Labrenzia sp. VG12: one gene and its partner. Each later gene encodes a partner of the first gene's protein in a complex. Links are inferred from orthologs where the notes say so. Each region holds a gene or a part of one and is shown in the gene's direction. Other genes may lie near its edges. The genes, in order: CHH27_RS25440 and CHH27_RS15720.

Region 1 (14,556 bases):
CCGGCGGTCGGGTATGACCACCACTTGCAGGCCGTTTTCAAGAGTGAAGCTTTCCAGATTTGGCGCGATCAGAATGTTGGCGGCCTTGACCAAGTTTTCCGTGGCAACTGCGGGCAGGCTTGTCGCAGGGCCAGTGAGCAGAAGCACCGGCAGCAGAATGGGACCGAGTGTCCGCCTGAGACAGCGCGCGGAAAATGGTGATCGCCGTTTGCAAGATGGGTTCACATGCAACTCCCGAGTTCTGTGGACCGGTCACGGCCGGTTCGCTGGCCTGGGTCCGGACCAACTGGCCGGCCGGAAAGGTTAAGGCCGTTTGTCCGCTGCTGCCTGACGGCTATTACAATGCACGAAACAAAAAACCTCCGGACCTTCTTCCATATAGGGAATCAGGACCGGAGGTCTCGTTACTTTTTCGTCATCTATGCGCGACAGAGAGGGTGTGCCGGTTAGCGGCAGAATTCCTTCTCGCCTTCCAGGCAACGCGGATCGAGCGGCTTGGAATCATATTCATCATAGTTGCTCGGCTTCCGGTCCTTCTTCTGGACCACCTCGGGCATGGGAGCATCCGGTGAGGGTGTGCTGTAGTCGGAGGGTGGTTCCGTCAGGAAGCGTCGTTTGGCAAGGCCGCTTTGCGTGACACCGGCCTGCTGGCTCTTCAGCTTCTGCAATCGTTCCCACTCGGCCTGCTGCTCGGCGCGTGTCAGTCTGCTGCCTTCGTCGATCTCGTCTTGACGACGTTCTGCCTCAAGATCTCGACCGGTGCCGGTAACGCCGGTGATCTTGAAACCGCGCATCTGTTCAGGGGTCAACGGCTCGGCGTTCATGCTGCCTGCCTTACCCGAGCTGGCATAAAGCTGCTGGATTTCGGTGAGATCCTGGTTCTCGCGCTGCTTGGGCCAGTTTTCGGAATTCACGCCGGCAACATTTGTTTCCGGCTCCGGCAACTTGCCCGGCTCTGCCGGCATGGCGAGTGGGGCGCGTGGCTTGTAGTCGATCGGCTTCTCGTTCGGATCAACGGCGCCAAGGCCCTTCATGACGCTGTCGACAAGCGCCACATCCGGCGCCTGGCTTGTGCCGTCGGCGGCCTGACAGGCAGCCAGCCCGGCCAGAAGGACCAGAACCAAACCGTTTTTCACAAAACCAAACATCGTCCGCGCCACAGCAGACTCCCCGAAAATACATGTTTTTGCCGGCAACCTGCTGCCCGCAATCCGTCAGTCCAGCATTAAACCGCTATTTTGCGGCTGAATTAGGACCATTTGTGAAACTGTCATACAGGAGACCGATCACGCCCGCAACGATCCACACATCCGCTAGGTTGAAGACATACCACGAGAATGTGCCGACATGAAAATGGACGAAGTCCACCACGGCCCCGTGAAACAGCCTGTCGACCCCGTTGCCGAGCGCGCCACCGATAACCAGGGCGAGCGACAGCGCGACCAGTCGCGACGTGCAGCGGCTGGACCAGACCCAAAGGCCGATCGTCACGACAACCGTCAGTCCGGCCAGCAGCCAGCGACCGAGATCGCTGTTCTGCTGAAAAAGTCCGTAAGAAATGCCCCTGTTCCAGACAAGAACGATATCGAGAACAGGCAACAGTTCGACCGGGCCGTTGCGTTGCAGGTCAAAACCCTGAACCAGCCAGAGTTTCGTGCCCTGGTCCAGAACAAGGCCGATCAGGGCAATGATCAGAACTAAGCCGCTGAAACGGCCCCAAAGAAGGGGCTGTTTCGCTCCGGCAGGCCCGGCTTGATCCGCATCGGTCATTCTGCTGGCCACACCTTGTCTTATGCCGCTGCGTGGGCTGCATCCCACTCCCGGAGGGCAGCCGCATCACGCGGGGTTACGTCCGGATAGTCCGGATCGGAGCCCACGTCTGGAAGGATTTTCCAGGAGCGGGCGCACTTGGTTCCTTCCGCCAGAGCCGGAACGACGGCCACGCCCTTGGTGTCTTCCAGCGTGAAGGCGCCGGCCGGGGCCGGATCCGCGGACAGCGTCAACTGGCTGGTGATGGCGATGTCTGCCATGTCCTTGCCTTCAAGCGCGGCCATCAGGTCCGGATCGGTGACATGAACCACCGGATGGGCTTCCAGGGACGATCCGATGCGCTTTTCGCGACGTTCGATTTCAAGGGCACCTGTGATCACACGGCGGACCGTCTTGATCTTTGCCCACTTGGCCGCAAGCGCATCGTCGCGCCACTCAGCCGGGACCGCCGGGAACTGTTCCAGGTGGACGCAGGCCGCGTCGCCATAGCGGGAGGTCCAGGTCTCATCCATGGTGAAGGGCAGCATCGGCGCCATCCAGGTGACGAGACAATTGAACAGTTTGTCGATCACGTAGAGCGACGCCTTGCGGCGTGTGGATGAGGCGGCATCGCAGTAGAGCGCGTCCTTGCGGATGTCGAAATAGAAGGCCGACAGCTCCACCGTCATGAAGGTGAACAGCTGGTGGGTGATCTTCTTGTAGTCGAACTCCCAGTAGGCTTCCCGCACGAGCGTATCGAGCTCCGCCAGGCGGTGAAGCATCAGGCGCTCCAGCTCCGGCATGTCGGAATAGGCGACGTCCTCGCCTTTGGCATGGGCCAGGGAGCCGAGCATCCAGCGCAAGGTGTTGCGCAGTTTCCGGTAGGCATCAACATTGGTCTTGATGATTTCCTGGCCGAGGCGCTGGTCTTCCCAATAGTCCGTCGAGGCCACCCAGAGACGCAGGATATCGGCGCCATACTGCTTGATGATATCCTGCGGGAACACCTGGTTTCCGAGGGACTTGGACATCTTGCGTCCGTCCTCGGCCATGGTGAAACCATGGGTCAGCACGGCATCATATGGCGCGCGACCGCGCGTGCCGCAGCTTTCCAGAAGCGAGGAATGGAACCAGCCGCGATGCTGGTCTGAACCTTCCAGGTAAAGCACATAGTCATTGCCGCCATCGACCTTGCGTTTCGGCGCCAGGTCTTCGCGTTCTTCCATCACGAAAGCGTGGGTTGAGCCACTGTCGAACCAGACATCGAGGATGTCCATGACCATGTCCCACTCATCGGCCTTGTAGTCGTTGCCAAGGAACCGTTCCTTGGCACCACCCTCGAACCAGGCATCCGCGCCTTCGGCAGAGAAGGCTTCAAAGATGCGCTTGTTGACCGCTTCGTCCTTCAGGATCTCGGCGGTTTCCTTGTGGATGAAGACGGTGATCGGCACGCCCCAGGCGCGCTGGCGCGACAGGACCCAGTCCGGGCGGTTCTCGATCATGGAACGCAACCGGTTCTGACCGCTGCCCGGCACGAAGCGGGTTTCGTCGATGGCGGTCAGCGCGCGGGTGCGCAAGGTGTCGCCTTCGCCGCCAAGGGTCTTGTCCATATAGACGAACCACTGGGGCGTGTTGCGGAAGATCACCGGTTTCTTGGACCGCCAGGAATGCGGATAGGAGTGGGTCAGGCGGCCAAGGCCGATCAGGTTGCCGGCTTCTTTCAGCCGTTCGATGACCGCCTTGTTGGCCTTGCCCTTTTCCCCCTTGTGGGTGATCACCTCGAAGCCGTCAAAGCCCGGTGCGTCCTTGGTGTAAAAGCCGTCATCGGCGACCGTGAACGGGATCGCAGTGCTGATGCCGCGCGCTTCCAGATCGGTCCGTTTGGCCATCCAGATCTCAAAGTCGTCCGCGCCGTGGCCAGGCGCCGTGTGCACGAAGCCGGTACCTGCATCGTCGGTCACGTGGTCGCCATCCAGGAGCGGAACGTCGAACTCATAGCCGCCGAGATCAAGTTCGGCCAGCGGATGCGCCAGGGTCATGGTGCCCAGTTCGTCCGCTGTCACACCGCGCAGGCGGTTGAAGTCGGTGATGCGGGCATTCTTGAAAACGTCGTCGGCCAGCGCGTCCGCCAGGATCAGCTTGTCGCCCTTCTGCACCCAGTTGTCGTCCGGCAGGCCATCCTGGGTAACCTCATAGATCGAGTAGGCGATCTTCGAGGAGAAACAGACGGCACGGTTGCCCGGGATTGTCCAGGGGGTGGTTGTCCAGATGACAACAGCGGAATCAAGAAGTTCCTCGACCGCCGCCTCGTCGCTGCCGCCGGCGCTCTCGATCGGAAACTTCACCCAGATCATGTCGGACTTGTGGTCGTGATACTCGATCTCGGCTTCCGCCAGCGCGGTCTTTTCGACCACCGACCACATCACCGGCTTGGAGCCGCGGTAGAGCTGCCCGGACATGGCAAACTTCATCAGCTCGTTGGCGATGACGGCTTCGCTTTCAAAGCGCATGGTCAGATACGGGTTGTCCCAGTCGCCTTCGATGCCGAGGCGCTTGAACTCCTTGCGCTGGACGTCGATCCAGTGTTCGGCGAAGTCGCGGCATTCCTTGCGGAATTCGTTGATCGGCACTTCGTCCTTGTTCTTGCCCTTGGCGCGGTACTGTTCCTCGATCTTCCACTCGATCGGCAGACCATGACAGTCCCAGCCGGGAACATAGTTGCTCTCATACCCCAGCATCTGCATGGAGCGGGTGACGATGTCCTTCAGCGTCTTGTTGAGCGCATGGCCGATATGGATGTTGCCGTTGGCATAGGGAGGGCCGTCATGCAGGACATATTTGTCGCGGGTTTTGCCCTGCTCGCGCAGTTTCTTGTAAACCTCGAGCTGCTCCCAGCGGGCCAGGATTTCCGGCTCCTTCTTGGGCAGGCCCGCACGCATCGGGAAATCCGTCTGCGGCAGGTTGAGCGTTTCGGAATAGTCGCGTTTATCTGTATCGGTCATCGTCAGGTCGATCCGTTCGGGCGTCTGGCCCGTCATTCAAAGGGAAGGGATTGCCGGCCTCAGGGAAGGCTGCAATCGGAAAGCAGGAAGATCCCGGTCCCTGGCGCCGCGCTGGTCGCGTCAGCCGAAGGCCGGGCTAGTAATTCGCGATATCGCGGTCGCCGGCTTGGTGGCGACTATGAGGTCCCGATGTTGCATGGCAAGGGACATAGCAGCACTTTGCCGCTGAATAAAGATCTCTTGCGCAATCGATCCGGGTTTGCGCGCCAGGGACCTGGTGACCGCCTGTTCTTCCCTTCCAGAAAAATGCGGAGGAGTAACCGAATATGAATGTCTGTGCGGCATTCAGAAGGCGAACAGAGATCTCGGGACACGCAAACGATCATGGCCACTTCCTCAAAACTTGCCACCGGGCATCATCAGGCACCCGGGCTCTGGCACCGGGCGGCACGGGACGGTGAATGGTTTACCTGGGACCGGATCGGGTTTGCGTGTTTGTGTTCGGCCATTGGTTTCGCCGCCGGGCTTGCCTGGATGCTGGTGATTCCAAACACCTATGGGGCACCGAACGGCACGTTGTTGATGGATTATCTGAGCTTCTGGCTTGCCGGAGGACTGGTGCTGAACGGCACGCCGGAACTGGCCTACAGTCCCAAGGATTTCGCTGCGCTTCAAAACGCCTATACCGGCTCGGATACGGTCTTCGGCTTTTTCTATCCGCCGACTTTCCAGATGCTGCAAAGCGCCTTCGCACTGCTGCCCTACAAGGCTGCCTTCGCAGGCTTTGTTGCGCTGACAACCGGCTTGTTGTGCCTCTCCTGCAGGATGATTACCGGCAAATGGCTGCTGGCCGCCTGTCTCATTCTCATCCCGGCTTGCGCCAACAACGCCTTTCACGGCCAGAACGCGGCGCTGACGGCAGCGCTTTACGGCTTTTTCCTGGTCGGTGTTGAACGCCAGAAGATGATCCTGGCTGGCATTGCACTCGGGCTGCTGACCATCAAGCCCCAGCTCGGCATCCTGGCGCCCATTGCCCTGATCGCCAGCTGGAACTGGCGCACCTTCCTCAGCGCTTCCGTGACCACCCTGGTATTTGCCGGACTGAGCGCGGCGGTTCTGGGGCTGGGTGTCTGGCAGGCCTTCTGGCTTCAGGCGCCGGTTGCCTCGGCCATGATGGAACTGGGCGGCGTCGAATGGGGCAAGATGATCTCCGTCTATGGGGGCTTGCGCCTTGTCGGACTGTCTCATATGGCAGCGATGGCACTCCAGGTGCTCGTTGGCCTTGCCGCCCTTGTCTGTGTCTGGGTCGCCTGGCGCCGTTCCGACCGGATGGCGGTGCGGGCGCCGGTGCTGGTCGGAGGCGCCTTGCTGGTAACCCCGTTCGCGCTGTCATACGACCTGACGCTTCTTGTGGTGCCCTGTGCGTTCCTGATCAGAGAAGGACTGAAATCCGGCTTCCTGCCGTATGAAAAGGCAGCATTGGCTCTGGTGATCGTTCTGTCTGCCTCCACCAGCCCGTTTGCGGTCTGGCTCGGCCTGCCGATCGCACCGCTCCTGCCGCTGTTGATCGTCTGGATGGGACTGCGGCGGATGAAACCGGTGGCCGCAGAAGGTCAGACCTCCGCCACCGCCGTCTGAACCGTCTTTTTCAGCTTGCGTTCCCGGTGGGCGATATAAAGACCGCTGCCAATGATGAGCGCGATGCCGAACCAGGTCGGGCCGTCCGGAAAATCGGCAAACACCAGATAACCGAACAAGGTTGCACTGACGATCTCGATATATTGCAGAGGGGCCAGCAGGCTAGCGGTTCCTCGCTGAAAGGCCGCAACAACAAGGCCGTGGGCGGCAAAGGAAATCAGTCCGATAAGCGCCAGAAGGCCGAGTTGCGTGGCATCCGGCATGACAAAGGCAAGGCCGTCGAGACCCGTGACATTGCCGATCAGCAAGGCTGCGCCCAACATCAGCGAGCCGGACAGTCCGGCGCTGAACTGGATGGTCAGCAGGCCGTCGGTGACCGGATAAAGTCTGTTGAGCAGCAGGTAGAAGGAAAACAGGAACGCAGTCGCCACGGGCAGCAGGCTGACCAGGCCGATTTCGGCAAGACTGGGCCGCAGGATAACGATCGCCCCCAGAAGCCCGACCAGAATGGCACCGATCCGGCGAATGCCGACCTGTTCCTTCAGGATCAACGCTGCCAGAATGGTCAGTACCATCGGCTCGATGAAAAAGATCGAGATTGCGGTGGCGACCGACATGAACTTCACCGCCGTGAAGAAACAGAGCGATGCGGCGGCCAGCAGGATGCCGCGCATGTAGTTGATCAGCGGCTGCGTTCCGCGCAGGCGGGTGATCTGTCCCGTGACAAGCGCCAGGACCAGACAGATCAGGAACTGGAAGAAGAACCGGCCGAACGTCACTTCAAGCGGTGGAAGATCGGCCGACAGGTATTTGGCGATGATGTCCATCACCGGAACGATGAGCATCGCAGAGCTCATCAGCAGGATCGCCAGGAGCGAATTCTGTTCGATGGTCCTGGACGTGCCGGCCGTGGTCACGGAGCAAGGTCCAGCAGCTGCGTGTCGATCTCGGAGATCGGCTGCAGGGCCGCAAGCGCAGCACGGGCCTCGGCGCTGTCCTGGTCCATTTGCGCGACAAGCGCGTCAACGCTGTCGAATTTTTCCTCGCCGCGCAGATACGCAATCAGGTGCACACGCAGCGTCCGACCATAAAGATCACCGGCAAAGTCGAAGAGATGAACTTCAAACGTCGCCGCGCCATTGTCGAAGGTCGGCCGTCGGCCGTAGCTGGCAACACCGTCGTGCCAGGTCTCACCGACCTTGACCTTGACCGCGTATATGCCCTGTTTCAGCGGGCAGTCCTCGGAAAGCGACAGATTGGCCGTCGGATAGCCGAGGTCCCGGCCGCGCTTGTCGCCATGACGGACGTCCGCGTCAAAAAACCAGCGATAGCCAAGCAGTCCGTTGGCTTGCGCTATGTCGCCTTCTGCAAGGCAGTCCCGTATGCGCGAGGACGAGATCACTTCCGCCCCTTCATCTTCTTCGCGCTGGACGATAGTGACACCAAAGCCGTGATTGGCGCCGGCGGCCCGCAAGTAGTCCGGCGTGCCCTGACGGGCCTTGCCGAAATGGAAGTCGTATCCGGTGACCGCATGGGAAATGCCGAGCGTGTCGATCAGGATGTTCTGAACGAAGGCATTGGCTTCCATGCCGGCAAAGTCTTTGGTGAAAGGCAGGATCAAGGCGCCATCAAGGCCGCAGACCCGCAGCATGCCGATTTTCTGGTCCGGCGGCGTCAGGCGGAACACCGGCCTGGCCGGATTGAACACCGTGCGCGGGTGCGGCTCGAAACTCATCGCGAAAACAGGGTGGTGCGTGCCGTGGCCAAGACCCATGGCGGCGTCCAGCACGGCCCGATGCCCCCGGTGAACACCGTCGAAATTCCCGATCGCCACGATTCCGCCCCTCAGCGCCGCTGGAAAGCTGTCCAGGCTATCGGCAACCAGGAACCTGGAAGTGTCAGAGAGGCTCATGCAGCAAACCCTTGCGCCATGTATCGACCGGGACGGCATTCGTGGCCAGTCCACCGGGTGGGGGAACCGAAGCGCGGCAATCTGCAGCCCCGCCAAAGCTGGCGAGGAACCTGCCGCCAAGACGGTCAAAGGTCAAGACCAGCTGAAATCTAAGTTATTTGTGATGGAATTCGGGGACGGGCAGGACAAGCCCTCTGACGCTTGGTCATGCGTCGTCTTTCGCAGTTGCCGGTGGAGGAATGTCCGTGAACAGCTTTCGGGAGGGCGTTTCGAGCCAGACGCTCAAGATGTCCTGCATCCTCGGCGGGACCGGCTTGTTCTCCGAGATCCAGCCTTCCACGGTTGAAAGGGGCACACCGCTTGCCTCGGCGAACTGGGCCGTATCGCGCTGTTTTTCGCCAATGACCGTGGCCAAACCGACACCCCAGCGGTCAGCGTCCGGGTCCTGGTTCTTGAACCAGTTGTCGGCAGCCGTCTTGATGGCCTGGATCGCCTGTTCGGAAAAGAGCCCAGAAATGATGGCGATGAACGAAATGAAGAAGGGACTGAGTGTCGCGCTGCCGGACTGGGTGGAGGGATCGGTCAGAAAAAGAACCCCGGCCTTGGCCAGCACATAGATGGACAAGGCCGTGATTGCACCGAACCAGGGGCGAGAAAAGAAGAAGGCCGCATTCAGGTGTTCGTCGTATTTCCCCTGGTACTTGTCTCTGCGGAAATAGAGCTGGGTGATGAAGATCGTGCTGCCAAGAACCCCCATGGCGAGAACCAGAAACAGCACAAGCACCTCTGCCGGCATGATGGCCAGGTTATACGGCAGCTTCCAGAGAATGTTCTTCAGGGAAGAGAACTCCGAGACAGCGTCCTGGAGCAAAGATTTTTCGTTTTCGTCAAGACCGTCATAGGGCGTCGTGGTGCTGATCGTGCCATAGACCCCGGCGCGTATCTTGTCCGAGATCGTCTTCAGGGCGAATTTATACTCACTGACTTCAGCGCGTGTCTCGTCTTCATTGCGCTTTGTTCCTCCCAGATTTCGGAACACGTCATCACCACGCTTCTGACGCTGCTCCAGCTCCTTGAGCATCGCCTGATGGTCCTCGGTGAGAGTCAGGCCCTCCAGCTGCTGGGCGACATCCGTATAAAGGATCTTCACACTGAGATGGTGTTTCGGAAGTGGTTTGAACGAAAAGCCCTCATAGGAGTTTTCGACGATCGACTTGAAGGCCCTGATGTCCTTGTAGAAAGGGTCGAAAATCTTGGTGTATTCAGCGTCGAGCTCAATGCGTCTTGCGACAATACCGTCCAGTCGCGCCTGCATTTGCTGCAGTTCCTGCAGCCTGTTCTCCAGGATGTTCTTTTCAACGGAATAGACATTGGACAGTTCGATCAGCCGCCAGATCGACAGTCGCGTATCGCTTATGTTGACATATTGGATGCGCGACTGGATCTGATAACTGCTCAGCATCAGGATCGAGATCGAGATCGTTACCACATAGAGCAGCACGAGCCAGATCCCGATCACCAGGTTTGACGCCGTTTGCCCGCTCCGGGGTTTTTTCTGGCCGTTTTCAGCCGCACCGTTTTCCGCAACAGCCTCGGACATTTCCCCCTCCAGAATACGCGAGACGATTTTCGGTCCCCGACACTTAACAATGGATCGGCGGCGCGAGCAACTTTTGCGGGATTCTGAGAAGGTATGTACTTATGGGTGTGGCGCGGGTTGTAGGGCTCCGGAAGGTCTCAGCCGCAGGGACCGCTCTTCAGCGCCCGTTGACCGACGGATGATCCACGAAATGCGATTGAAGGCTAGAGCCCGGAGCGGTCCTCGTCCCGGCTCGGCACCTTGACGAGGGCTTCGCCTTCCAGAACGACAGTGTCCTCGACCCGGCAGATGCAGGACAGGCGGGCCCGGTTGCCGCGTTCCATCAATTCTTCCACGGTCACGACCACCGTGACGTCGTCACCGATTCGCACCGGTGCCTTGAAGTTGAGCGTCTGGGACAGATAGATCGCGCCCGGGCCTGGCAGCCGGGTCCCGAGCACGGCGGAAATCAGGCTGGCTGTATAAAGGCCATGCGCGATCCGGGTCTTGAACGGTGTTCTGGCCGCAAAGTGTTCCGAAAGATGGATGGGGTTCCGATCGCCGGAAACTTCCGCGAAGCCGACCACATCTGAAGAACTGACGTGTTTGACAAGTTCTTCGCTCATTCCGACCGAAAGATCCTCGAAACAGAGTTTTTGCAGCTCAAGCATTGCGTTTTCCGTCCTGAATTTGGGTTTTTCAAGCAACGCGGACGCTAGGCGTACTAAGGATTTCTGGCAATTGTGCTTTGGGTGAAGAAAAAAAGCGCCTGTTATTAACGGTCTTTTCAGGGGCGGTGGGTAAATTGCGTTGAGTGTGGGGAGGTGAGGACACAAATAAATGTGTCGCTCTCCTTCGAGGTCATAACGCGTTCCAACGGCCCACGGCCAGGGGCCGCGCAAATTGACAGTATGGAGTAGACAATGGCCCTTGATCTTCAGATGCCGGTCCTCGTGGTCGATGACTACAAAACGATGATTCGCATCATCCGGAACCTGCTCAAGCAACTTGGTTTCGAAGACATCGATGATGCTGCGGACGGCACCGAAGCATTGGAAAAAATGAAGCAGCGCCGCTATGGCCTGGTGATTTCCGACTGGAATATGGAGCCGATGACCGGTTACGAACTGCTCAAGCAGGTGCGTGCCGACGGCAGCCTCAGCAAGACACCGTTCATCATGGTGACTGCTGAATCCAAGACAGAGAACGTCATCGCCGCCAAGAAGGCCGGCGTGAACAACTACATCGTGAAGCCCTTCAACGCTCAGACGCTGAAAGGCAAGATCGAGGCAGTCTTCTCCGACTAATATCTTGCACTTGGCGGAGCCCGCGTTGGGGCGCGCCTCCGCCGGTGCCAGACGGATGTGAGTGATCGGCACGGTCTTGCTGGGCAGGCAGGCCGGGTCAGAGTCAGCGCATCCGCGGAGTTATAGCGGTCCGCGAACAGAGGACCGTTTTGGGAGGATGCCTCGTATGGAAAGGCTCGACCTGGTGGCAAATATGAAACAGGAAAACATTGCCCGCGTCATCGACTTTCTCGAAGAAAACAAGAACCGGCAAGGCGAGGTATCGCTCACAGACGTGATGCATCTCGCAGAGGTCATGTCCGGTTCCATGCATGATTTTCTTTCGACCGTTCAGCCGGCCGTGACCGAAGAGCTGACGATGATCGCAAAGGAAATCACGCGCATGAAGGAGGAAATCTCCCAATTGCGCGCGAACGACATGACCGGGAACAAGATCCCGGATGCCGGCCGTGAACTTGACGCCATCGTCGAGGCAACGGAAGAGGCCACCAACACCATCATGGAAGCGGCCGAGGAAATCATGGGCGCGGACACCAGCGACCCGGAAGCCTATCAGGAACTGGTCAGCAACAAGATGATCGGCATCTTCGAGGCCTGTACGTTCCAGGACATCACCGGTCAGCGCATTTCCAAGGTCGTCGGCACCCTCCGCTATATCGACGAACGCGTGAGCTCGTTCATCGAGCATCTGCGCATTCCCGAAGATCTTGAAGCGGAGCTTGAAGAGACCGACGAGCAGCGCCGTCAGCGCGAACTGATCCTGCACGGTCCTCAGCATTCCGGCGAGGGGGTTTCCCAGGACGACATCGACGCCATGCTCGGCGACGCCCAGGCGGATATCGACAAGCTGTTCGACTGATCCCAGGCGACAGACAGGATAAACGCTCAAAAGGCTTCCGGTTCGGGAGCCTTTTTTGAGTCTGGCAATGTCCCTTCGGTTGCCATCCCGGATTGACGCGGCAGCGTCAAGACCGGGACCCGGCAAGCCCGGCATTCGCCGTCTGAAAAACTGTTGTCAGTGACTACCGGATCCCGGTCCTGGCTGGGCCAAACCGGGATGCCACCACTTGGTTCACCCCGCCTCCGCGACGGCCTCCCGGTTTGCCCGCCGCTCTGCCGCCAGTGACGTCAGGCCGAAATCGTCAAGGATGGTGTAGAAGGCCGGAACCACGAACACGATCATCAAGGTGGTGCCGATCAGACCGAAGGAGATCGACGTCACCAGCGGAACCAGCACCTGGGCCTGCGGGCTGGTTTCGAACAGCAGCGGCAACATGCCGGCAATGGTTGTCACCGAGGTCAGGAGGATCGCGCGGAACCGGGCCTTGGCGCCGAGCGGTGCGATGTCGGCGACATTTTCCATGTCCGGGGCGTGTTCATCCTTGATGAACTGAACCAGAAGGATGGAATCGTTGACCACGATCCCGGCCAGCGAAATGAAGCCCAGCATGCTCGGCAGCGCAAAGTCGATGCCCAGAAGGAGATGGCCCCAGACTGCTCCGATCAGGGCAAACGGGATCAGGACCATGACGACGACCGGCTCTGTATAGCTGCGAAACTGGAAACTGAGCAGGATGAAGACGAAAATCAGGCCGGTACCGAGCGCGGCTGCCATGGAGGCCTGGGTCTTGGCGCCTTCCGCATTCTGGCCCTCCGTCGAGGCGGCCAGGCCGGGATAGCGGTCAAGCAACTCCGGCAGGAAACGGGTCTGCGTGTCGCTGACAACTTCGTTGGCATTGGCAATGCCGAGGAGCACGTCCCCGGTGATCGTCACGGTCGGAACACGGTCAATCCGGTTGATCCGCGTGTAGCTCCGGTCAGACAGGACATTGGCAACGGTTCCGAGAGGGACCCGGTGGCCCGAAGGCGTCTCGATGGTGAACAGTTCCAGGTCACCGAGGCTGTTGCGATCGACGCCATCAAGGCGGACGTCAACCTCGAAACTTTCGGACCCGACCTGGACTTCGTCGGCTGTGATGCCGTTATAGGCCCCTTTCAGCTGGTCGGCGATTTCCTTGGCATCGAGACCGACCGCGCCGGCGCCGTCCTTCAGGGAGAGGGCGAGTTCCGGTTTGCCGAGGCTGAGGTCGTCGGAAATGTTGTAAACACCCTCATAGCCGTTCAGCCACGTCTGCAGGTCGGCGGACGCCTTGTCCAGAACAGCCGGGTCGGAATGTGCCAGGCGCAACTCGATCGCACGGCCCGCAGGACCGATGCTGGATTCGGCGAGGATGATCCGGCGGACATCGAGGGTCGGTGACATTTCCTGCCGCCAGCCGCTAAGGATCTCCTGGTTGCCGGCATCCCGCTTTGCACCTTCCAGCAGATCGACATTGATCGTTGCCAGATGGGCGCCATTCGTGCCGGCATCCGTGTTTTCATTGAAGCGAACCAGCACGTTGTTCAGGAGCGATACGCCTTCCGGATTGCGTGGCGACAGGGCCGCATCCATGCGCTCCAGAGCCGCGACCGCCTCGGCGACAACCAGACGCGTGTCTTGCAGCGTCGCGCTTGCCGGCAATTCGATCCGCGCTTCGATCTGGTCGCCTTCCACATTCGGAAAGGCCTGAAACTTCACCAGGCCGCCGGCAACCAGTGCCAGTGTCGACAGGAACAGCATGATAGAGATCCCGACCGTGAAATAGCGGTTGCGCACGGACCATGTGGCGCACGGGCCGACGACATGCTCCCGGAGCCAGGAGACACCGGCCTCAGCCTTGCGGGTCACAAGGTTCGGCCTGTCTTTCGCCGCATGTGACAGGTGGTTCGGCAGGATCAGGAAGGCCTCGATCAGCGAGATGATCAGCACCAGCAGCATGACAATCGGAATGACCCTCAGGAGATCGCCCAGATCGCCGCTGATGAAGGCAAGTGCACCGAAGATGGCGGCGGTCGTGAGGAACGAGGAAAAGACGCCGGGCGCCACCTGCAGCGTGCCTTGAACGGCGGCCTCAAGGGCATTCAGGCCCTGATGACGCTTGGTGGCGATATTTTCCGAAATCACGATGGCATCGTCCATCATGATGCCGACCACGATCAGGAGCGCGACCATTGACAGCATGTTGATGGTCAGGCCGAGGAGGGACATGATCGCCAGGGCTCCCAGAAAGGAAACCGGCAGCCCCATGCCGATCCAGAAGGCTTGGCGGCCACCAAAGAAGATCCACATGGCGGCCACGACAAGTGCGAGGCCCTGACCGGAATTGCTGACCAGCATCCAGAGCCGGTCCTTCAACGCAATCGAGCCGTCATTGATGACGGTCAGCGTCACGCCGGGTGCTGCGCGGGCTTCTTCTTCCTCTGCAAAGGCCCTGACGCGGTCGACCACCTGGATGAGGTCGTCGCTGCGTGTCATGGAGATATCCAGCA
Region 2 (15,147 bases), 2.1 Mb from region 1 along the record:
GAGTGCTGCAACCTGCTCGCCTATATCCGCCTTTTCCCGGCTGGAGATGATCCGGCGCGCTTCATAGCCGACATTTTCGATGCCGGAAGAGAGCAGGGCGCCGCCATGGGTCCTGGCGAGCAGACGCCGGTCGCAGAGTTCATTCAGATCCTTGCGGATCGTCTGCGGGCTGACGTCAAAACGCTTGGCAAGATCATCTACGCTGACCCGGCCAAGCTGGCGGGCAAGTTCCAGAATTGCATTGTGACGTTCGATCAGCATCTAGGTCTGCACCATCGGGCAATTATCGGTCTCACCACCTGAACGCCGTGCACGGCAAGGTCAAGCGACATCTTGTTTTTTCTGACTGGCCGTCTTGGCCTTGCGGGTCGATCCGGTGGCGCGCTTGGTCGAGGTCCCGGCATCGGCGGTGTCTGGGGCTGCGTTCGCCTTGGCCGTGTCTTTGCTGTTGTTGCGGCTGGAGGCGACAATGCGGCTGACAAGGGCTTCTGCCGCGGAGGCAATGTCCGCGGACTTGGCTGGCGACGCAGATGGTGCCGGTGCATCCGGGGCGGCATTGGCCACGGTGGCCTTTTTCGTCCGCTGGACTGACCTGGAACGGCTGCCGTTCACCTTGGCTTTTGGAGGTGTCGAACTTGCCGCAGTCTCGGCGGTATCAGCGCTGCTCTGCTCCAGGGGCTTTTTTTTCCTGGTGGCGGCGCGTTTCACAACGCGCTTGACGGCGACGGTATCGGCCGTGGAGATCCTGTCAGACAAGGCGCGGAAATCATCCCGCAACTGCCGCAATTCCTGCGCAGCGGCAAGGTCGTCGCGCAGCTTCCGGTTCTGGCCGTCGAGCCTGTCGAGCTTGCGCTGTTTTTCATGCAAGTCTGTCTGCTGGGCCGAAATCTCGGCAGTCAGTTGCTTCAGCTGCGTCTTGAGCTGTTCGTCAGGCGCTGTATCGCTGACACCAGCCGTTTCCAGCATCAACGACAGCCGGGTGACCTCGGCCTGTGCCGTGACATATTTGCTTTCGGTGTCGACCAGTTGAGCTTCAAGTTCGGCAAGGCGCGACTTGGTGCCATTCTGCAAGGAAGCTTCAACCTCGCTGGCGACCGTTGGTTCGTATTTGGCCAGTTTGGATTTGAGCGTCGCGACTTCGGCCTCCAGGCCGGTGATGGTTGCCAGTGCCATCGTGTCGGTGGCAGGCAGCCAGTCGTTGTCCGTATCCTGTTCCTTGTCCTTGGAAGGTGCTTCCTCAGAGGACGTCTCGGCAGCCGATGCCCAGCTTTCCGCCAGAGCCTTTTCGGACTCCGCCAGTTTTTCCTTCAGCGTCTTGATCTCGGCAGACAACATGTCGACGGCATGGTGTTCGCTGTCCTGTGCCGAGATCTTGGCTTCCAGTCCGGTAATCGCGTCCTGATGCGATTTCTGCAGCGCTTCGATCTCGGTGCGCAGGCGGGAGGCCTCAAGATGAAAACCGGCGGCTTTTTCGCGTTCCCGGTCGAGGCGCGTTTCCACGCGGGTGAGTTCGACGGCGTAGCGCGCCCGTTCCTGGTCCTGGGCGGCACGAACCTCGGCGTAGCTGGCCGGGTTGACGGCCCTGAGGGCTTCTTCGGTGAGACGGGCTGCGCGGCGATAGAATGCGGGCAGGATTGCCAAGCCGATCAGGCTGGCGGTGCAAAACCCCAGTGCCACATACATCGCTGCTTCAATCAAGTCCGGCTCCCGTTCAGGTGCGAGTTCCTTGCTTCATCATTAGACGAGTGCCGGTCGAACGCCAAGTCTCGTCATTTCCAAAGGTTCGGCATCGTCTTCACCTACAAACCTTGTACAAGCCTAGAACGGGTTCCAGGTCGGTTTGTCGGTGATCTTCAGATATCCCATGTTGATGCCGAGGCGCGCGCCGACACCGGCCCTCACGGGAACCAGCACGACTTCGTTCTTCAAGAGGACTGTCATGCCAACGCCGCCGACAAGGTACGCGGACCCGTTGACCCCGGCGAAGCGGTCATAGATCGAGTTCACGGTCGGCAGATTATAGACAAGCATCATGACCCGGGCGCCGTCTGCACCGAAATCCCAGCCGACGGACGGCCCCTGCCAGAACACCTTGTGATTGCCGGCATTGCGCGTGTAGAGGTGGCCCTCGCCGTAGCGCGCTCCGGCAATGAGGGCGCCGGACCCTTCTTCACCCAGAATGTAGCCGTTGGGTTCGCCGTAACGGGAGAAGGCCTTCTCGACAACCGAGGCGAGGCCGCCGGACACCGAGCCAAAAAACTGGTGGCCGGTCTTCACGATCTCGTCTTCGCCGTAGGTTGCACTGGGCGGAATGGGTTCGTTGCCCGAGCTCTGTGCATACGACAGGTTGGAAACGGCAAGCACACACAGGACGACGAGCGCGGCTGAGATCCGGGACGCGGCGCGCCACGATTTGAGTGCCATTCAAATTCTCCCAATTCCGTGTCCGGCGGACTGGCTGTTGCCGTCCGGTCAGACCGCAATGTTAAACTGATGCAATATCATGCTGATTCGCATGCTTTCTTGCACCTCACATAAGCCGAATCGATGAAAAGCTGGCCTGAAAAAAAGACAAGGATGTGTCTTTCCGCTGTTTTGACGCTGCTTTTGTGCGTTTTGGCGGGAAAAGGTCTTGCACGGCCCAAGGTCTTTGTCCCGGACCCTATCACCGGATATGCGATTGGCGGGCATGACCCGGTGAGCTTTTTCGTCGACGGACAGCCGCGCAAGGGCGAACGCGAGCATGCCTACCGATGGGGCGGTGCGGAATGGATCTTTGTCAACGAAGGCAATATGGCCGCCTTTGCCCGTGATCCGGAAGCCTACGCGCCGATGTTCGCCGGGTGCGGCGGTTATGCTCTTTCCGAAGGCTTCGCTACCGCCGGCAATCCCTTTATCTATGCTGTGGTCAACGGCCGGCTCGTGTTCTTTCACTCTGTGGTCAACCGCTTCCTGTTCGTTGTCAACGCGACCAGCCTCGTGAACGAAGCGCAGGACAACGCCGCCAGGGTCGGCTGCGTTCCCCTCCGTTAGAGCCTCAGGCCGTGCCGGAAATCAATTCGTCCAGGTAAACCGGGCAACTTTCATCTGGATGACCCGGATTGCAGCGCCGCATTGCCTTGGCAGCGGCTTGGCGGATGTGTAAATCTCAGGCGGATTACCGCGAATCAGTCCCTGCCGAGATCTTCAACAAGAGCCAACATCGCCATGTCTGCACTTAAAGAGCTTTCTTCTCTTGATCTGGCCGCTCTGGTGGCCAGCCGCGTCTGCCACGACATCATCTCTCCGGTGGGTGCCATAACCAACGGCCTTGAGGTGCTTGACGAGGAAGGGTCTGAGGACATGCGCGAATTCGCCATGGACCTCATTCGCAAAAGTGCACGACAGGCGTCAGCCAAGTTACAGTTCGCGCGGCTCGCGTTCGGCGCCGCCGGATCCGCCGGGGCGGAAATCGACCTGGGAGACGCGCAGGTCGTGGCAACAGGGTTTATGGAAAACGAAAAATCCGATCTAAATTGGCAACTGACCCGGCATCTCATGCCCAAGAACTACGTCAAGCTGCTGCTCAACCTGATCCTGATCGCAAACCAGTGCGTCCCGCGCGGCGGCGAAATCAAGGTTGAAATGGAGGGCGAGCCGCAGTCTCCGTCCTTTACGTTACACGCAAGTGGCCTGAACCCGCGCATTCCGCTGGGAATGAAGGAAACTCTTGGCGGAGAAGAGCCGGAACGCGTCGATGCGCATTCCGTACAGCCGATCTACACGCTGTTGCTTGCACGTGAAAGTGGCATGGTATTAACAATAGATAAACAAGAAGATCTGGTAAAAATTACAGCGCTTCCGACAGTGTAAACCGGCCTTTCAAAAGTCTCCGACCGCTTCAGCGTATCTTAACTGTTTGCCGTCAACCTAGCTCTCATGGACTTCTCGGTCCAGACATCCTTTTCGGGATGCGGAACCAGTAACAAGTCGGGTGAGAGCAGGCCATGGACGACCTCCTCAGGGAATTCATTACCGAGACGAACGAGAGTCTCGATGTTGTTGACGTTGAGCTCGTGAAATTCGAGCAGGAACCGAACAACGCTACTATTTTGGACAATATCTTCCGCCTGGTGCATACGATCAAAGGCACCTGCGGTTTCCTTGGCCTCCCCCGGCTTGAAGGCATAGCCCACGCTGCCGAAACGCTGATGGGCAAGTTCCGCGACGGTGCACCCGTCACGCAGGAAGCTGTGTCCCTTATTCTGATTTCGATCGACCAGATCAAAGATATTCTGGGCGAGCTGGAAGCAGCTGAAGGCGAAGAGCCGGAAGGCGATGACAGCGAACTGATCGGCAAGCTGGAAGAGATGTCCGCAAAGGCCGATGCGGCCATGGCGGGTGGCGGTGCCGAAGAGGAAGCTCCGGCTGAAGAGGTTGTTGCCGAAGCGCCCGCCGATGCGGAAGCCGAAGAAGAAGCTGTTTCAGTTCCGGATCAGGCTCTTGAACGGCCGCTGCGCCCGGGCGAAGTCTCGCTCGACGAGCTTGAGCGTGCCTTCCAGGAAACCGAAATCGAGGTAGAGGTCGCCGAAGCGGACCCGGTCGAGCTGGAAGAAGCTCACGAGGAGATCGAGGAACCGGAAGCCGAGCCGGCGCCTGCGCCGGCCCCCGCAGCTGCCGCACCGAAGGTGGAAGCAAAGGCAGAGGCCAAGGATCCGGAGAAGAAAAAGGCCGGCGGTGTCTCCAACCAGAGCATTCGCGTTGCCGTCGACACGCTTGAACACCTCATGACCATGGTGTCCGAACTCGTGCTGACCCGGAACCAGCTTCTGGAAATCGTGCGTCGGCACGAGGACAGTGAATTCAAGGTTCCGCTGCAACGCCTGTCGAACGTCACTGCCGAGCTCCAGGAAGGCGTCATGGCGACGCGCATGCAGCCGATCGGCAATGCCTGGCAGAAGTTGCCGCGCATCGTTCGCGACCTCAGCCAGGAACTGACCAAGCCGATCGATCTGGAAATGATCGGTGCAGACACCGAACTGGACCGCCAGGTCCTTGAAATGATCAAGGATCCGCTCACGCACATGGTCCGCAACTCTGCCGACCATGGCCTTGAGCGCCCGGAAGAACGCCGCGCTGCCGGCAAGCCGGAAAAAGGCACGATCACGCTCGCTGCCTATCATGAAGGCGGTCATATCATCATCGAAGTCCGCGACGATGGTAAGGGCATCGACGTTGACCGCGTGAAGGCGAAGGTCCTGGAGCGTGGCCTGGCGAGCGAAGCCGAAATCGAGAAGATGACGGATTCGCAGATCCACAAGTTCATCTTTGCGGCCGGTTTCTCCACAGCTGCCGAAGTGACCAGCGTTTCCGGCCGTGGCGTCGGCATGGATGTTGTGCGCAACAACATCGAGTTGATTGGCGGTACAGTCGATCTGCGCTCGCAGACCGGCAAGGGCTCCAGCTTCATCATCAAGATCCCGCTGACGCTGGCGATCGTGTCGACGCTGATTGTCGAGGCGAGCGGCGACCGCTTCGCGATCCCGCAGCTGTCGGTTGTCGAGCTGGTCCGTGTTCAGACCAATTCCGAACACCGGATCGAGCGGATCAAGGACACTCCGGTGCTGCGCTTGCGCAACAAGCTGCTGCCGCTCGTGCACCTGTCCCAGCTTCTCGGAATCTATGAAGGCGAGGACGTTGAGCAGGCAATTGATGCAGACAACGGTTTCATCGTTGTCATGCAGGTTGGCAGCCAGACATTCGGCGTTGTTGTCGACGGTGTCTTCCATACGGAGGAAATCGTGGTCAAGCCGATGTCGACGATGCTGCGTGCACTCGACATGTTCTCCGGAAACACAATCCTGGGTGACGGCTCGGTGATCATGATCATCGATCCGAACGGTATCGCCAGCGCCATGGCAAGCCATGCGTCCAGCGCGGTTGCAGAGAACCAGGAAGACGAACAAGAGGATCTGCAGCGCAAGGCCATGACCGGTCAGAACGCCATTTCGCTTCTGCTGTTCCGTGCCGGTGCACCGGAACCGAAGGCCGTCCCGCTGTCGCTGGTCACGCGTCTGGAAGAGTTCGAGGTTTCGAAGATCGAGCGCTCCAACGGCCGCGACCTGGTCCAGTATCGCGGTGCACTGATGCCGCTGGTCTATGTCAACGAGGGCGATTGCCACAAGACGGAGGGCACGCAGCCGATGCTGGTCTTCTCCGACGCCGGCCGCTCCATGGGTCTGGTGGTGGACGAGATCGTCGACATCGTCGAGGATCGCATGAACATCGAGGTCGGTTCGGAACGTCCGGGCATTCTCGGCTCCGCCGTTGTCAAGGAACGCGCTACGGAAATCATCGATCTCGGCTATTACCTGCCGCAGGCCTTTGAAGACTGGTTCATGCGCAAGGAGATGGACATAGAGGCCCTGACGAAGAAGGTTCTCTTCGTCGACGACTCGGCCTTCTTCCGCAACATGCTGACCCCGGTCCTGAAAGCAGCCGGTTACGATGTGACGACCTGTACCGGTCCGCAGCAGGCCTTCGAACTGCTGGAAAACGGCGACAAGTTCCACGCGATTGTCAGCGACATTGAAATGCCGGAGATCAACGGCTTCGAGTTCTGTGAATCGCTGCGCCGTGATCCGCGGTTCCGCAATATTCCGATGCTGGCCTTGTCGTCCCTGGTGACGCCGGCCTCCATCGAACGCGGCCGCCAGGCAGGTTTTGACGACTATGTCGCCAAGTTCGACCGGCCCGGCCTGATCGCCGCCCTCAAAGATGTCTTCTCAGGTGAAATGGGAGCTGCAGCATGAGTATGCTGGAACACAAACTTCCTGACGATCAAACAGCTGCAAGCGACATGATCCAGTATGTGACGGTCGTCATCGGCGGGCAGCTGTTCGGTTTGCCGATCTCCCAGGTCCATGACGTGTTTGTGCCCGAGAGCGTGACACGGGTGCCGATGTCGGCACCGGAAGTGGCGGGCGTGCTCAACTTGCGTGGCCGGATCGTTACCGCGATCAACATGCGCCGGCGTCTGCACTTGCCTCCGCTGGAGGAAGGGCAGATGATGGCAGTCGGCATCGAGTACAAGCAGGAAAGCTACGGCCTGGTGATTGACACCGTCGGCGAAGTTCTGACCCTGCCATCCGCCTCGGCAGAGCCCAACCCGTCGAACCTGGATCGACGTTGGGCCGAAATTTCCGGCGGAGTGCACCGGCTGGACGGCCAGCTGATGGTCATTCTCGATGTGGACCGACTGCTTGGCGCGATGTTCACCGAACCAATGGCTGCAGCATAAGTAGGCCGACAACGGCCGTCTAAGTGGAGTTACACCTTATGAAACAGTGCCTTGTAGTCGATGACTCCAGTGTCATCCGTAAGGTCGCCCGCCGCATCCTGGAGGACATGAACTTCGAGATCACCGAAGCCGAAGATGGCCAGCAGGCGCTTGACGAATGTCGCAAGACCATGCCGGATGCCATTCTTCTGGACTGGAACATGCCTGTCATGGATGGTCTTGAGTTCCTGACCAGCCTTCGGGCGGAAGAGGGCGGAGAGAATCCGATCGTCGTCTTTTGTACCACGGAAAACGACGTTGCTCACATCGCGCGTGCCATTCGTGCGGGAGCCAATGAATACATAATGAAACCGTTCGACCGTGAAATTGTCGAAGCGAAGTTTCAGGAAGTCGGTCTCATCTAGTCTCGAGTTGGGCAGTCTCTATGGCGTTTGCGCAGAGAAACATAACAGCGGGCACGAGTCCGGGCAGCGATCCCATCAAGGTCATGGTCGTCGATGACGCAGTCGTCATTCGCGGCCTTCTGACTCGCTGGCTCGGAGAAGACAAAAGTCTGAAAGTCGTCAGCTCGCAACGCAACGGCAAGCTTGCCGTCGAGGATATCGAAAAAAGCAATCCTGACGTTGTTGTTCTGGACATCGAGATGCCGGAAATGGACGGCATGACGGCCTTGCCGCTCATGCTTGCCAAGAAGCGGGATCTTGTCGTCATCATGGCGTCGACGTTGACCCGCCGGAACGCGGAAATCAGTCTCAAGGCCCTGTCGCTCGGTGCAGCGGACTATGTGCCAAAACCGGAATCGACGTCCGAAGTCACGACGTCGATCGACTTCCGGCGCGAGCTGGTCGAGAAGGTGAAGGCACTTGGTTCCCGGGCGATCCGCATGCGCGGTCCGGCGCGGACCATGCGGGCGGAGACCAACGCCGGCCGCACGGCACAGCCGGTCAGGCCCGTCACGGCCCGCCCGACCACGGATACACGTGCAAGCTTTCGCGGGGCTGCCCAGCCGGCCGCTGCAGCGACAGACGCGAAATTCAAGACAAAGCCTTATTCCTCGGCGCGTCCGCGTATCCTGGCGATCGGCTCCTCGACCGGCGGTCCACAGGCACTGCAGGAAGTGATGAAAGAAGTCGGGACTGCGATGAATGACGTCCCGGTCGTCATCACCCAGCACATGCCGCCGACCTTCACCGCTATTCTGGCCGAGCATATGGGCAAAGCCGCCCTGCGGCCGGCCAAGGAGGGCGAAGACGGCGAAGTGCTGAAGCCCGGCAACATCTATGTTGCGCCTGGCGGCAAGCACATGGTCCTGGAAAAGGATGCCGGCGCGGTCAAGATCCGCCTCACGGACGGACCACCGGTGAATTTCTGCAAGCCGGCCGTTGATCCGCTGTTCGACAGCGTGGCCAAGGTCTATGGCTCGGCCAGCCTCGGCGTTATCCTGACGGGCATGGGCCATGACGGTGCCGACGGCGTCCGGACAATTGCGGCTGGTGGCGGCAGTGTCATCACGCAGGACGAGGCCACAAGCGTTGTCTGGGGCATGCCGGGGGCGGCTGCCCAGACCGGTGTGTGCAGCGACATATTACCCTTGAAGCAGATCGGACCGAAGATCTCGCGCGTTCTGAAGGGGAACACAAGATGACCCCAAGCGAGTTCGAATTCCTGAAGAACTTCCTGAAGACGAAGTCCGGCCTGGTTCTGTCCAATGACAAGCAGTATCTGGTGGAAAGCCGTCTCCTGCCGATTGCCCGAAGCGCCAAGCTGGAAACGCTGAGTGCGGTGATCCAGAAACTGCAGCGGGGCGGTGACCGCGCACTGGAAACGGATGTCATCGAAGCGATGACGACCAACGAGTCGTTCTTCTTCCGCGACAAGACGCCGTTCGACCATTTCAAGGACACCATGCTGCCGGCGCTTCTGGAAAGCCGGGCGACACGCAAGCAGCTAAAAATCTGGTGTGCTGCGGCTTCGACCGGCCAGGAACCCTATTCACTGGCAATCTGCCTCAAGGAGGCTGCTGCCAAAATGGGTGGCTGGCGGACCCGGATCCTGGGCACCGACCTTAGCCAGGAAGTGCTCGAAAAGGCCAAGACCGGTCTCTACAGCCAGTTCGAAGTGCAGCGCGGTTTGCCGATCCAGATGCTGCTCAAGTATTTTGAGCAGAAGGGCGACATGTGGCAGATCAATGCCAGCATGCGGGCGATGATCGAATGGAAGAAGCTCAACCTCCTGGAAAGCTTCACACATCTTGGCGAATTCGACATCATTTTCTGCCGCAACGTGCTGATCTATTTCGATCAGGCAACCAAAACCGAGATCCTTGGGCGTCTTGCGAAGTCCATGCCGGATGACGGCTTCCTGGTACTGGGGGCTGCCGAGACGGTGGTGGGATTGACGGATGCGTTCAAGCCGGTCTCCGGCAAGCGCGGGCTGTTTCAGAAGAAGCAGGCCTTGCAGTCAAGCACAGGCACCATCGCCAGCCCACGTCTGGCTGTTGGGGCTGCGGGCGGCCTGCAGCGCTGACATCGGCGGACAATTGACAAGAACCATATCAGGGCGGTCAGGAGACCGCCCTTTTTGCATTGATAGCTTCCTCCGACAGCCACGCGCGCACGGCAGAGGCAAATTTTCGACTGACGGGAACCCTTGTGCCATCTCTGAGTGAGAGGAACTGACGACCTCCCTCCCGGAAGAGAGCGTTCACGGCCGCATAGGCGACCCAATGGCTCCTGTGCACCTGCATGCCGAGTTCCGCGGGAAGTTCAGCGACGATGTCGTTGAAGCGATAAAGCAGCATCTGGGTATCGCTCTGACTGACCAGGCGCACATAATGTTCCTGCGCTTCGATGCGTACCAGCGCGCCTGACAGCGGCCGTTCAAGATGGCGCTGGTATCCCGTAGTGCCGGTCTCTTCGAGCTCCTGCCGTGGGAGCGCTGCTGGAGGGTGAACCATCTCTGTTTCCGCAAACGGGGCAGGTTGAGTCTCGACTGGCTCAGTGGGCGGCTTCACTGGTTCCTCTGCGCGGCTGAAATCCGGCAGAAGGCGGGGTGCGGACAGCAACAGACAGAGCGCCAGATGATTGTCCGACAGGTATACGAGTTCGCGCAGGAACGACCCAACATGCGTTGCTCCTGCCATTGGAACAGGTGATGCCGTCATCCCGACGGTGCCGTCGAGTTCCGGAAGACCCAGGATCAGGTCAAGAGCAGTAATGGAAAGAACGAACGGAACAAGACTGACCAGCGCGGCAAAGGCGCAGGTGAGAAACGGACGCACCTGCAGGCCGGGCAGGCGGCCGATGAGGTCAGCAAATGCAAGGAAAAGGGTGGCCTCGATCAAGACACGGCCTGTCCAGTATCCGTAAACGGCTGCCAATGACCAGTCTGCGGGACGCCCGATCTGGTTTGCCGCGAGCAGCAGTGCTGCCGCCACAGCAAGGAACAGAACTTGGGTCGACTGGGTGCGTGTCATCGCGCTGATCTCGGGTCAAAGATGCCCTGAAGTATGGCGCAATGGGCCGGTCATTCAAGAAGCATGAAATAGTCGTCATGCAACGCCTTGAATTTATTATTATTTATTTGACGGAGTGTCGTTGAAGAAATCACGTATTTTCAAACGGTTCACGAAACGGTGTCTTTTCTTTTGGCTGCGCCGCGACAAGTTAAATCGGTCAGTTTTGCGACGAATAGCCATGCACAGGGCCCCATCCCCGGCTGTCGCAAGGAGAGCGAGGCTCCCGACATATTGAAATCGATCGGAGATACCTATGGACGTTAAAGTGGAATTGTCGCGCCGTGCTGCGCTTCTTGGTGCCGGTGGCGCCCTTGCAGGAGCAGGACTTGTGTCCGCGTCGCCTGTGCTGGCGGCCACCGAAAAACAGGGCGCGATGACGGCACCGGTCGCTCGATATGCGGTTGGTGGCTTTGAGGTGAATACGCTTCTCGACGGAGCCGTGACCGTGGGCGAACCGCAAAAGACGTTTGGCATGAATGTCGATGCGGACACGTTCGCGGCAGCTTCGGCCGACAATTTCATACCGGCGGACACCTTCAAGGCTTTCTTCACGCCGACACTCGTCAATACCGGCAAGGAACTGGTACTGTTCGACACCGGGGTTGGCGAAGGCGGTCGTCCGGCGCGCGGCAACATGCGTGCCGCTCTGGAAAGCGCGGGCTACACACCGGAGCAGGTTGATGTGGTCGTGATCACGCATATGCACCCGGACCATATCGGGGGTCTCATGGAAGGCGGCGCGCCGGCGTTCCCGAACGCACGCTATGTCATTGCACAGAAGGAATACGACTTCTGGGCGGGCATGGACCCGGAGGCCAACGGCGTCACCAAACTGATGGCGAAAAACGTCAGGCCGCTTGCCGAAAAGATGACCTTCCTCGGCGACGGCGGCAGTGTCGTGTCCGGTATCACCGCCATGGCTGCCAACGGTCATACGCCGGGCCATACCGTCTACATGCTGGAAGACGGTGGCAAGCAGTTGCTGTTGGCGGCCGATCTCGCAAACCACTATGTCTGGTCGCTTGCCCATCCGGGGTGGGAGGTTCGCTTCGACATGGACAAGGAAGCTGCAGCCGCGACACGGAAAACCGTGCTGGGCATGCTGGCTTCGGAAAAGGTTCCCTTCGTGGGCTACCACATGCCTTTCCCGGCGGTTGGCTATGTCGCTACACAGGGAGACGGGTTCCGGTATGTGCCGGCGTCCTACCAGTTGAGCCTCTGACGGGATGCGGATTCGGAGCGTCGCGGGACACCGGCCCGCGGCGATCCAACAGTCTATGGCACCCAACCGTTCCCGGCCTTTCAGAAAGATTAGGAAATTCTGGTAGTCTGGCCTGACAATCCTTGAGGTTTGTGCAGGAGGTCGTGAAGCATGGCCTGGCGTGTTTCGACAATTGCCATCTGGCTGATGACATCTCTCGGCCAGTTGACAGCTGCCAGTGACCTCGAGGCAGCTGATCTTCGCGTGTATATCGAAGAGTTTGCTCCTCTAAGCTATACGGCAGAAGACGGCTCCCTGCAGGGAGAGGCGATAGAGCTCTTCACCCGGATGGCCAACCGGGCAAGCCTCTCGTTTGAATTCGAAATGATGCCCTTTAGCCGCGGCTATCTGAATGTCCGGTCTAACGCAGATGCCTGCCACCTATCGGTCTGGAAAACCGCGGAACGCGAGGCCCTTTTTAGCTGGGTGGGACCGCTTTATACAGACGGACTTGCATTTTTTGCGCTCAAGGAGGCCGGGCTGAAGCTGACGAGCGTTGAGGACAGTTTCGACTATACGACGGGAACGGCACTTGGCTGGGCGACCACGCAGAAGCTGCAAGCGGCCGGACACCCCAAACTGTCGGTGGTCGAGGACAATCAGCTGAATGCCAATCTTCTTGCAATGGGCCGGATCGATCTCTGGATCGGCGGGCTGATCACGTCTCCCTATCTTGCGCGGCAGGAAGGCATTGATGTCGAACCCGTCCTTTTGCTGGAACAAGTCGATCTGTCGATCGCCTGCAATCCGCAAGTTGGTGAGGACAAGATAGATCGTCTGCAGGCAGCTCTCGATGCCCTGCGGACGGAGGAGAATGAGCAGAGTGACGGTTGAGCGCATCAAGGTCAGTCTGTCCCGATGAAAGTGACACGAAACTGTGCGACCTTCCTGTCGTTGATACGGGGAGGCGATGATGTCGGAACACGTTTATCAAGCCATCTGGTCGGAAGACGACCACCGGTTTTCGGTCAGTGCACGACAGGATGATGGCAACTTTGCCGACCCCGGTGCCGATATCCTTCTGGATGAGCAGGTCAAGGCACGGGGCAGCCGACAGATCGACCTGGCAACCAATCCACTGTTTCACCGCGTCAATTTCGAGAAGCTGGAAGAAAGCTCCCTCTACCGGAGTTTCATCGCGCTTCTGGACAATTATGCAGTTCATTTCCGGGATCCGGAACTCCTGTCCCCGGCGGAAGTCTCGGAAATCGAAACCTTCCTTGATCTCGTTCTGGCCAGACGGTCGATGCAGATCGCCTACGAATACATTGCATCCGACCTGGTGCCTAATCTGCCGCCGGACCAGTTCCGCAGGGACCTGGAGCAGATCTGGTTTCAGGTCTATACCAACTTCTATCGCGGAAAATCGACCCACTACTGCACCGGCTTCGAACATGTGTTCGTCGGCGAGGGGAAGTATACGAAAAACGCCAACGGGGTGACGGAAAAGGGCAAGATCTCAGGGTATCACTCCTGGGTGAAATTTGCCCTCGACGAGGTGAACGGCCGCGTCGACTATCTTGGTTACAAATACGATCTGGGCGGTCCGGGCCCAGGCAACCCGCATGTGGTGACATTGCAGATGCTGTGGAACCACATGGACATGCGCGGCAGGCTCGTCGCGGAACTCTTCAAGAAAAAGGGTGGATTTTTTGTTGGCTGCAGCCCCGCCTGCGAAATGGCACTTGCGACGCTGGCCTATTACGAAGGTCATCTGGGGTTGCTTACCAACCAGAAGAAGCGCGTGAAGTTCGGCGACGGGGTCTATGACCTGGTGATGTATCACGCAACCACGCAGGACGGCGGACTGGGGAAACATGTCCGGTCCTTTTTTCCGATCTATCTCGGAGATGGCAGCCAGGGTGCCGGCGGTTCCGGTGACGTCGTGGTCAAACCTCGGCCTGCCCGTCTTCAGAACTGTGGCGATCTGCGAATTCGTGCGGCGTTGCCCAACCCTCCCGGAGAGGATCAGGGCACGGAATGGGTGGAGATCTGGAACGCGAGCGGGTCGGATATCGTGCTTCAGGGATTTGAACTGCGGGACAAGATGAGCCGGCCGCAGCCGATTGCCGAGAAGGAATTGAAGGCAGGGCAGATCTTGAGGGTTGCCGTGACCCGGCAAACTGCCGACCACATGCAATTGTCAAATCGAAGGGGATTGATCAGCTTGCACGATGCGGCTGGCGAGATGCTCGCCGCCGTGTCTTACGGGCGGGCCACGGAGAACCAGGTTCTGGTCTTTGCAGAGCCAGGTGCTGCTGGGGCGGATTGAAAGGGAGCCCGGATGAAGCTCGTCAAGCGAGGGGCAGGGGCCAGTTTCCAAGGAGCAAACAAAATAAGCCCCGGCGCTGCCGGGGCTTTGTTCCAATCGAGGCCGGCCGATCAGGCGGCAGCTTCGACATCCGGCTCGCGCAGCACATAGCCGCGGCCCCAGACGGTTTCGATGTAGTTCTTGCCGGAGGTGGCAGCTGCCAGTTTCTTGCGCAGCTTGCAGATGAAGACGTCGATGATCTTCAGCTCCGGCTCGTCCATACCGCCATAAAGGTGGTTCAGGAACATTTCCTTGGTGAGCGTCGTCCCCTTGCGGAGCGAAAGCAGCTCCAGCATCTGGTATTCCTTGCCGGTCAGGTGGACGCGCTGGCCGCCGACTTCGACGGTCTTGGTGTCCAGGTTGACCTTCAGGTCGCCGGTGACGATCACCGACTGGGCGTGGCCCTTGGAGCGGCGGACGATTGCGTGAATACGCGCAACCAGCTCGTCCTTGTGGAACGGCTTGGTCATGTAATCGTCGGCGCCGAAGCCCAGGCCGCGAACCTTGTCTTCAATACCCGCGTTGCCGGAAAGGATCAGGATCGGTGTCTTGACCTTTGAAACGCGAAGTGTCCGGAGAACCTCATAACCGGACATGTCCGGCAGGTTCAAATCCAACATGATGATGTCGTAGTCGTACAGTTTGCCGAGGTCGATGCCTTCCTCGCCAAGATCTGTCGTGTAGACGTTGAAGTTCTCGGACTTCAGCATCAACTCGATGCTCTGCGCCGTGGCGCTATCATCCTCAATCAACAATACACGCATGCCAATCCCCTTGTT

What was found.
Region 2: the proteins of CHH27_RS25440 (region 1) and CHH27_RS15720 are in contact, whole or in part, in a solved structure (PDB 1A0O), measured with the Escherichia coli proteins. The link is inferred for Labrenzia sp. VG12 from one-to-one orthologs.

The regions. Positions count from the first base shown.
Region 1 is NZ_CP022529.1:5,507,779-5,522,334, forward strand. Bases 9,730-12,495 are described here. They hold CHH27_RS25440 (response regulator), read left to right. Parts: upstream 9,730-10,803; coding sequence 10,804-11,187; downstream 11,188-12,495. Other genes in these bases: CHH27_RS25430 (hypothetical protein), read right to left, coding at 9,730-9,901; CHH27_RS25435 (MaoC family dehydratase), read right to left, coding at 10,105-10,551; CHH27_RS25445 (chemotaxis protein), read left to right, coding at 11,381-12,046; CHH27_RS25450 (efflux RND transporter permease subunit), read right to left, coding at 12,260-12,495. Outside these bases: CHH27_RS25395 (pitrilysin family protein), read right to left, coding at 1-93; CHH27_RS25400 (hypothetical protein), read right to left, coding at 447-1,160; lspA (signal peptidase II), read right to left, coding at 1,234-1,770; ileS (isoleucine--tRNA ligase), read right to left, coding at 1,791-4,751; CHH27_RS25415 (glycosyltransferase family 87 protein), read left to right, coding at 5,136-6,389; CHH27_RS25420 (DMT family transporter), read right to left, coding at 6,365-7,306; CHH27_RS25425 (bifunctional riboflavin kinase/FAD synthetase), read right to left, coding at 7,303-8,301; more of CHH27_RS25430, read right to left, coding at 8,507-9,729; more of CHH27_RS25450, read right to left, coding at 12,496-14,556. UniProt on the Escherichia coli protein: Involved in the transmission of sensory signals from the chemoreceptors to the flagellar motors.
Region 2 is NZ_CP022529.1:3,404,016-3,419,162, reverse strand. What follows is about bases 3,635-6,991. They hold CHH27_RS15720 (hybrid sensor histidine kinase/response regulator), read left to right. Parts: upstream 3,635-3,986; coding sequence 3,987-6,791; downstream 6,792-6,991. Other genes in these bases: CHH27_RS15715 (chemotaxis protein CheW), read left to right, coding at 6,794-6,991; chpT (histidine phosphotransferase ChpT), read left to right, coding at 3,635-3,852. Also shown: CHH27_RS15745 (DeoR/GlpR family DNA-binding transcription regulator), read right to left, coding at 1-261; CHH27_RS15740 (hypothetical protein), read right to left, coding at 322-1,698; CHH27_RS15735 (DUF1134 domain-containing protein), read right to left, coding at 1,819-2,424; CHH27_RS15730 (YHS domain-containing (seleno)protein), read left to right, coding at 2,578-3,033; more of chpT, read left to right, coding at 3,208-3,634; more of CHH27_RS15715, read left to right, coding at 6,992-7,279; CHH27_RS15710 (PleD family two-component system response regulator), read left to right, coding at 7,318-7,683; CHH27_RS15705 (chemotaxis response regulator protein-glutamate methylesterase), read left to right, coding at 7,704-8,924; CHH27_RS15700 (protein-glutamate O-methyltransferase CheR), read left to right, coding at 8,921-9,805; CHH27_RS15695 (LytTR family DNA-binding domain-containing protein), read right to left, coding at 9,843-10,754; CHH27_RS15690 (MBL fold metallo-hydrolase), read left to right, coding at 11,050-12,018; CHH27_RS15685 (ABC transporter substrate-binding protein), read left to right, coding at 12,169-12,891; CHH27_RS15680 (hypothetical protein), read left to right, coding at 12,971-14,329; response regulator transcription factor CtrA, read right to left, coding at 14,440-15,132. UniProt on the Escherichia coli protein: Involved in the transmission of sensory signals from the chemoreceptors to the flagellar motors. CheA is autophosphorylated; it can transfer its phosphate group to either CheB or CheY.